DNA from 3 places in the Lysinibacillus sp. fkY74-1 genome. Region 1 is predicted to be linked to each of the others. Evidence: a T-box and tRNA genes for the amino acid it is inferred to sense, from the RefSeq annotation. Region 1 holds a T-box; the other regions hold tRNA genes.
The links. A T-box is a leader RNA that pairs with one kind of tRNA and senses whether it is charged. The one in region 1 lies ahead of argS (arginine--tRNA ligase), so its partner is inferred to be a tRNA-Arg.

Region 1 (2,311 bases):
TAGACATATTTGGGCTGAATATCAATTACCAATGTCCGATATTTGGCAGAATCGTGATCATTGGGATAGTATTGGGATTGCCTCTTATCCAGTAGATGTGCAGGCTCAAACACCACATGATTATGGGTATGTTATTTCTGCGCCAAAGCAATATGCGATTCCATTCCGATCTCTAGTACCAAAGGATATCGATGGATTACTTGTTGTGGGACGCTCTGCAGGTTATTCATCTTTAGCAGCGGGAAGTGCCCGTATTGTCCCAACTGGTATGGTGACTGGTGAAGCGGCAGGGACAGCGGCAGCACTAGCTCTTCAACAAGATGTTACTTTTAGAGAAATGAGCAAGGATAAGAAATTAATTGCTACATTAAGAGAGCAGTTGGATAAACAAGGTGCCTATGTCGATTCATTTTCTGTGAACTATCCTTATCAGGGCAAATGGTATGATGAAGCCATTCAAACGTTAATTAACTATGGACTTGTTGTTGGCGGCTATGATAATGATTTAAAGGTCGACAGTAAAGCAACGAAAATTAAGTTTGCTAAAATGTTGAAAGAAAGTATGCTACGTGCCGGCGCAGAGAGTACAGCCGATAAAAAAGATAAGCTGGAGATTGTTATTAATAAGGTATATAGCACGGGTGATGAAGCTATTACGCGAGATGAGCTGGCACAATATTTGGCAGATGTGCTCATCGGTGAATCGACTGCAAATAGCTGGGAAAGTTTAATTGATAAAGAAATTGTTTCGGAAAAAGTAGCGAAGAAAGTGAAAGACAATAAGCAACTGAAGTTAAAAGAGATGTATGCCATCATGGCAGATGTCATTCATTATGTAGAAAAAGAACGTTCCTCTAAATGAGGAGCGTTTTTTTATGGTGGATCGTTTGGAATGCCGTCTGTAACTTGTGTAGACGAATGCAGAAGCAATCAGTGCTGCCTATGCAAAATTCTCTAAACGCTCTGAAGCAATGATTCATTCATACAAAAAGCATTGACGCCAAGCGAAGACTCCTGTAAAATATGTCAAAATCATAGAAAAATTCGATGAAAAAGAGAGTAATTGATGGGACAACTGGAAAGCGAGTTAGGGATGGTGTGAGCCTAATACAGAAACCATGAATGAAGCGCACTTTGGAGAAGGTTCTCGAACTAAGAGTAGAGAATAGCGGGGCGTCACCTCGTTAACAATGGAAAGTGGTCATTATGAATGGCAACTAGAGTGGTACCACGGGATTACTATGCTCTCGTCTCTAATTATAGAGGCGAGGGCTTTTTTTATTGAAAAAAGAGGAGGATATACATGAATCAACAAATTGCAAAAAGTATTGCTGAAATTTTAAATCATCAGCTAACAGCTCAAGACGTGGAACAATTACTAGAAAAACCAAAAAGTTTAGAAAGGGGCGATATGGCATTTCCCTGCTTCACCTTGGCTAAAATATGGAAGAAGCCCCCTCAACAAATTGCAATAGACATCGCAAGCCAATTACAAAATGAGATAATCCATCAGGTGCAATCTGTCGGTGGCTATGTCAATATTTTTCTTCATCAAGTAAAAGTGACACAACAAGTGTTGGGTCTTATCATGCAGGAACAACAAAACTATGGTACGAATCTAGCAGAAAGGGGAAGTGTCGTTCTTGACTTTTCTTCGCCCAATATTGCTAAACCGTTCTCTATGGGACATTTACGTTCAACCGTCATTGGTAATGCCTTAGCCAATATTGCAGTGAAAAATGGTTATCAGGCTATTCGTATTAACCATCTAGGGGACTGGGGCACCCAATTTGGCAAGCTAATCGTTGCGTATCAAAATTGGGGTGATAAGGAAGCCATTACAGCATCCCCTATAGAGGAATTATTAAAGATTTATGTTAAATTTCATACTATGGCTGAACAAGATCCTATACTAAATGAAATGGCACGTGCTGCCTTTAAAGCATTAGAAGATGGTGATTCAGAGGCTTTAGCGTTGTGGCAATGGTTCCGTGATGTATCATTAGATGAATTTCAGACTATTTATCAGCTGCTAGGCATCAAATTTGATGAATTTACTGGAGAAGCCTTTTACAATGATAAGATGACAAAGGTTGTAACAGAGCTACAAAACAAAGGGTTACTTATGGAATCGGAAGGTGCATTTGTAGTGGAGATGGAGGAAATGCCTCCATGTTTAATAACAAAAACAGATGGAGCTACACTTTATGCAACACGAGATTTGGCTGCTGCCTTTTACCGACAGCAACAGTATCAACCCAACAAAATTTTCTATGTAGTGGGTAATGAACAAACTCTTCATTTTAAACAA
Region 2 (2,311 bases), 2.2 Mb from region 1:
CATCAGACTTAAGAAACCACCTGCGCGCGCTTTACGCCCAATAATTCCGGACAACGCTTGCCACCTACGTATTACCGCGGCTGCTGGCACGTAGTTAGCCGTGGCTTTCTAATAAGGTACCGTCAAGGTACAGCCAGTTACTACTGTACTTGTTCTTCCCTTACAACAGAGTTTTACGAACCGAAATCCTTCTTCACTCACGCGGCGTTGCTCCATCAGGCTTTCGCCCATTGTGGAAGATTCCCTACTGCTGCCTCCCGTAGGAGTCTGGGCCGTGTCTCAGTCCCAGTGTGGCCGATCACCCTCTCAGGTCGGCTACGCATCGTCGCCTTGGTGAGCCGTTACCTCACCAACTAGCTAATGCGCCGCGGGCCCATCCTATAGCGACAGCCGAAACCGTCTTTCAATATTTCACCATGAGGTGAAACAGATTATTCGGTATTAGCCCCGGTTTCCCGGAGTTATCCCAAACTATAAGGTAGGTTGCCCACGTGTTACTCACCCGTCCGCCGCTAACGTCAAAGGAGCAAGCTCCTTCTCTGTTCGCTCGACTTGCATGTATTAGGCACGCCGCCAGCGTTCGTCCTGAGCCAGGATCAAACTCTCCATAAAAGAAATTTGATTAGCTCAAATTGTTTTGCTGGCATCAATTTTGATGTCCAAAATTTTTTTTCGTTCACTAGCTAGGCTAGCTACTTAAAACTTTATTGATTACGTTTTGCTTGTTCAGTTTTCAAGGTTCATTTAGTTAAATAAGTTGAATGGTGGAGCCTAGCGGGATCGAACCGCTGACCTCCTGCGTGCAAGGCAGGCGCTCTCCCAGCTGAGCTAAGGCCCCATATTTTTTGGAAATGGTCGGGAAGACAGGATTCGAACCTGCGACCCCTTGGTCCCAAACCAAGTGCTCTACCAAGCTGAGCTACTTCCCGTTCGTTTTATGGCGCGCCCGACAGGAGTCGAACCCATAACCTTCTGATCCGTAGTCAGACGCTCTATCCAATTGAGCTACGGGCGCATAAAATGGTGCCGAGGACCGGAATCGAACCGGTACGGTAGTCACCTACCGCAGGATTTTAAGTCCTGTGCGTCTGCCAGTTCCGCCACCCCGGCACATTTGGAGCGGAAGACGAGGTTCGAACTCGCGACCCCCACCTTGGCAAGGTGGTGTTCTACCACTGAACTACTTCCGCATGTGCATAAGTTTTTTTATCTGGCATATTTTAAAAATGGTGCGGGTGAAGGGAGTCGAACCCCCACGCCTTGCGGCGCTAGATCCTAAGTCTAGTGCGTCTGCCAATTCCGCCACACCCGCTTAATATGGTTGGTACTTATAAATGGTGAGCCATGAAGGACTCGAACCTTCGACCCTCTGATTAAAAGTCAGATGCTCTACCAACTGAGCTAATGGCTCGTCTAAAATGGTGCCGGCTATAGGAATCGAACCCACGACCTACTGATTACAAGTCAGTTGCTCTACCTGCTGAGCTAAACCGGCAAATGGTGGAGGATGACGGGCTCGAACCGCCGACCCTCTGCTTGTAAGGCAGATGCTCTCCCAGCTGAGCTAATCCTCCTGGGTATTATGCCTAGCGACGTCCTACTCTCACAGGGGGAAGCCCCCAACTACCATCGGCGCTAAAGAGCTTAACTTCCGTGTTCGGTATGGGAACGGGTGTGACCTCTTTGCCATCATCACTAGACTTATTCAAAAGACAAGATTTATTATAACATATGTAGTTATAAAATGCAAGTTTTTTTAAAACTTTCTTATTCTTTCAAAACTGGATAAACGGTTCATTGAATGCTTCAAACTTTTTTGGTTAAGTCCTCGATCGATTAGTATTCGTCAGCTCCATGTGTCACCACACTTCCACCTCGAACCTATCTACCTCATCGTCTTTGAGGGATCTTACTTACTTGCGTAATGGGAAATCTCATCTTGAGGGGGGCTTCATGCTTAGATGCTTTCAGCACTTATCCCGTCCACACATAGCTACCCAGCGATGCCTTTGGCAAGACAACTGGTACACCAGCGGTGTGTCCATCCCGGTCCTCTCGTACTAAGGACAGCTCCTCTCAAATTTCCTACGCCCACGACGGATAGGGACCGAACTGTCTCACGACGTTCTGAACCCAGCTCGCGTACCGCTTTAATGGGCGAACAGCCCAACCCTTGGGACCGACTACAGCCCCAGGATGCGATGAGCCGACATCGAGGTGCCAAACCTCCCCGTCGATGTGGACTCTTGGGGGAGATAAGCCTGTTATCCCCGGGGTAGCTTTTATCCGTTGAGCGATGGCCCTTCCATGC
Region 3 (2,311 bases), 1.9 Mb from region 1:
CTCCACGGTTGAGCCGTGGGCTTTCACATCAGACTTAAGAAACCACCTGCGCGCGCTTTACGCCCAATAATTCCGGACAACGCTTGCCACCTACGTATTACCGCGGCTGCTGGCACGTAGTTAGCCGTGGCTTTCTAATAAGGTACCGTCAAGGTACAGCCAGTTACTACTGTACTTGTTCTTCCCTTACAACAGAGTTTTACGAACCGAAATCCTTCTTCACTCACGCGGCGTTGCTCCATCAGGCTTTCGCCCATTGTGGAAGATTCCCTACTGCTGCCTCCCGTAGGAGTCTGGGCCGTGTCTCAGTCCCAGTGTGGCCGATCACCCTCTCAGGTCGGCTACGCATCGTCGCCTTGGTGAGCCGTTACCTCACCAACTAGCTAATGCGCCGCGGGCCCATCCTATAGCGACAGCCGAAACCGTCTTTCAATATTTCACCATGAGGTGAAACAGATTATTCGGTATTAGCCCCGGTTTCCCGGAGTTATCCCAAACTATAAGGTAGGTTGCCCACGTGTTACTCACCCGTCCGCCGCTAACGTCAAAGGAGCAAGCTCCTTCTCTGTTCGCTCGACTTGCATGTATTAGGCACGCCGCCAGCGTTCGTCCTGAGCCAGGATCAAACTCTCCATAAAAGAAATTTGATTAGCTCAAATTGTTTTGCTGGCATCATTTTGATGTCCAAAGTTTTGTTTCGTTCACTAGCTAGGCTAGCTACTTAAAACTTTATTGATTACGTTTTGCTTGTTCAGTTTTCAAGGTTCATAGCATTGTCAAATCAGACAACTATTTAATCTTATCAAACAACCAAGAGGTTGTCAATGCTTTTTTTTGGAGCGGGTGATGAGAATCGAACTCACGACATCAGCTTGGAAGGCTGAGGTTTTACCATTAAACTACACCCGCATTATTTAATAAAATATGGCGCGCCCGGCAGGAGTCGAACCCACAACCTTCTGATCCGTAGTCAGACGCTCTATCCAATTGAGCTACGGGCGCATATAAATTAATTGATTTTGTAAGTGACTTTGGTGCGGCCGAGAGGACTTGAACCTCCACGGGGTTGCCCCCACTAGGCCCTCAACCTAGCGCGTCTGCCGTTCCGCCACGACCGCATTCAATTAGTAACTTTCTCATTGTACTATATAATAATAGAAAGTCAACCTTTTTCTTATAAAAGATGAGCCATGAAGGACTCGAACCTTCGACCCTCTGATTAAAAGTCAGATGCTCTACCAACTGAGCTAATGGCTCAAATTAAGAAATGAATGGCTGGGGTACTAGGATTCGAACCTAGGCATGACGGAATCAAAATCCGTTGCCTTACCGCTTGGCTATACCCCAATAAGTGGCGGTCCCGACCGGGATCGAACCGGCGATCTCCTGCGTGACAGGCAGGCATGTTAACCGCTACACCACGGGACCAATATTATTGTAAAGTAAATGATGAAAATGACCCCTACGGGATTCGAACCCGTGTTACCGCCGTGAAAGGGCGGTGTCTTAACCACTTGACCAAGGGGCCATGGCTCCGAAGGCAGGACTCGAACCTGCGACAACCTGATTAACAGTCAGGTGCTACTACCAACTGAGCTACTTCGGAATAATAAGTGTTATATTGTCGTCGTTATCTTGTCGACTTTTACTATTATAGGGATAACTAAACAATACGTCAATCTTTTTTTTATTTTTTTTTACTTTAATAATTCAAGCTTGCCCAAACACTTGCTACAACAATACTTTTCAACATTCATTTTAATTTTCCTTATATATAATTGCTGGCAATTAACACAGGTATATGTGTAGCGTCGTTGCTTTTTAATTGATGGTTTAGAAGTATGTAACGCTGAACAAAAACGAGGTGCCTTTACTTTCTTTAATAGTTCTCTGAATTCTTTATCTCGATGCTGATATCCTTTACCTTCGATATGCAAGTGGTAATGACATAGTTCATGAAGTACAATGCCCTGGATTTCTTTAATACCATATAACTCAAAGGCTTTAGGATTGATTTCAATATTGTGTGATTGTAAAAGATATCGACCGCCTGTTGAACGTAATCTTCCATTAAAGTAAGCCTGGTGTATAAATGGCTTTTGAAAACTTTCCAAAGAAATTCGACATACAAGCTGTTGTAGTTCCTCATTGTCCAACTTGATCACCTCCAACAACAAGAATACCACACTGTGTAGTATGCACAGCGTGGTAAAAATTTATTACTCAATCTATTAATTGATTTTTAGGAGGGAGCATTGTTAAAGAAATTCGCCCTTTACTAACATCAATCTGTTCTACCCAAACGGTTACA

Region 2: it has a tRNA-Arg gene. The T-box ahead of argS (arginine--tRNA ligase) is inferred to sense a tRNA for this amino acid. The anticodon was not compared.
Region 3: it has a tRNA-Arg gene. The T-box ahead of argS (arginine--tRNA ligase) is inferred to sense a tRNA for this amino acid. The anticodon was not compared.

Annotation. Positions count from the first base shown of each region.
Region 1 is NZ_CP170173.1:2,263,434-2,265,744, forward strand. It holds gene ACE1MS_RS11000 (FAD-dependent oxidoreductase) at 1-862, shown strand, start outside; T-box leader at 1,039-1,258, shown strand; gene argS (arginine--tRNA ligase) at 1,304-2,311, shown strand, end outside.
Region 2 is NZ_CP170173.1:113,341-115,651, reverse strand. It holds rRNA gene ACE1MS_RS00595 (16S ribosomal RNA) at 1-612, opposite strand, end outside; tRNA gene ACE1MS_RS00590 (tRNA-Ala) at 763-838, opposite strand; tRNA gene ACE1MS_RS00585 (tRNA-Pro) at 853-929, opposite strand; tRNA gene ACE1MS_RS00580 (tRNA-Arg) at 939-1,015, opposite strand; tRNA gene ACE1MS_RS00575 (tRNA-Leu) at 1,022-1,110, opposite strand; tRNA gene ACE1MS_RS00570 (tRNA-Gly) at 1,116-1,190, opposite strand; tRNA gene ACE1MS_RS00565 (tRNA-Leu) at 1,228-1,312, opposite strand; tRNA gene ACE1MS_RS00560 (tRNA-Lys) at 1,336-1,411, opposite strand; tRNA gene ACE1MS_RS00555 (tRNA-Thr) at 1,420-1,495, opposite strand; tRNA gene ACE1MS_RS00550 (tRNA-Val) at 1,499-1,574, opposite strand; rRNA gene rrf (5S ribosomal RNA) at 1,585-1,700, opposite strand; rRNA gene ACE1MS_RS00540 (23S ribosomal RNA) at 1,817-2,311, opposite strand, start outside.
Region 3 is NZ_CP170173.1:4,122,788-4,125,098, forward strand. It holds rRNA gene ACE1MS_RS20345 (16S ribosomal RNA) at 1-638, opposite strand, end outside; tRNA gene ACE1MS_RS20350 (tRNA-Gly) at 836-909, opposite strand; tRNA gene ACE1MS_RS20355 (tRNA-Arg) at 926-1,002, opposite strand; tRNA gene ACE1MS_RS20360 (tRNA-Leu) at 1,033-1,118, opposite strand; tRNA gene ACE1MS_RS20365 (tRNA-Lys) at 1,185-1,257, opposite strand; tRNA gene ACE1MS_RS20370 (tRNA-Gln) at 1,273-1,347, opposite strand; tRNA gene ACE1MS_RS20375 (tRNA-Asp) at 1,353-1,428, opposite strand; tRNA gene ACE1MS_RS20380 (tRNA-Glu) at 1,457-1,528, opposite strand; tRNA gene ACE1MS_RS20385 (tRNA-Asn) at 1,530-1,606, opposite strand; gene ACE1MS_RS20390 (SprT family protein) at 1,698-2,156, opposite strand; gene ACE1MS_RS20395 (Tex family protein) at 2,224-2,311, opposite strand, start outside.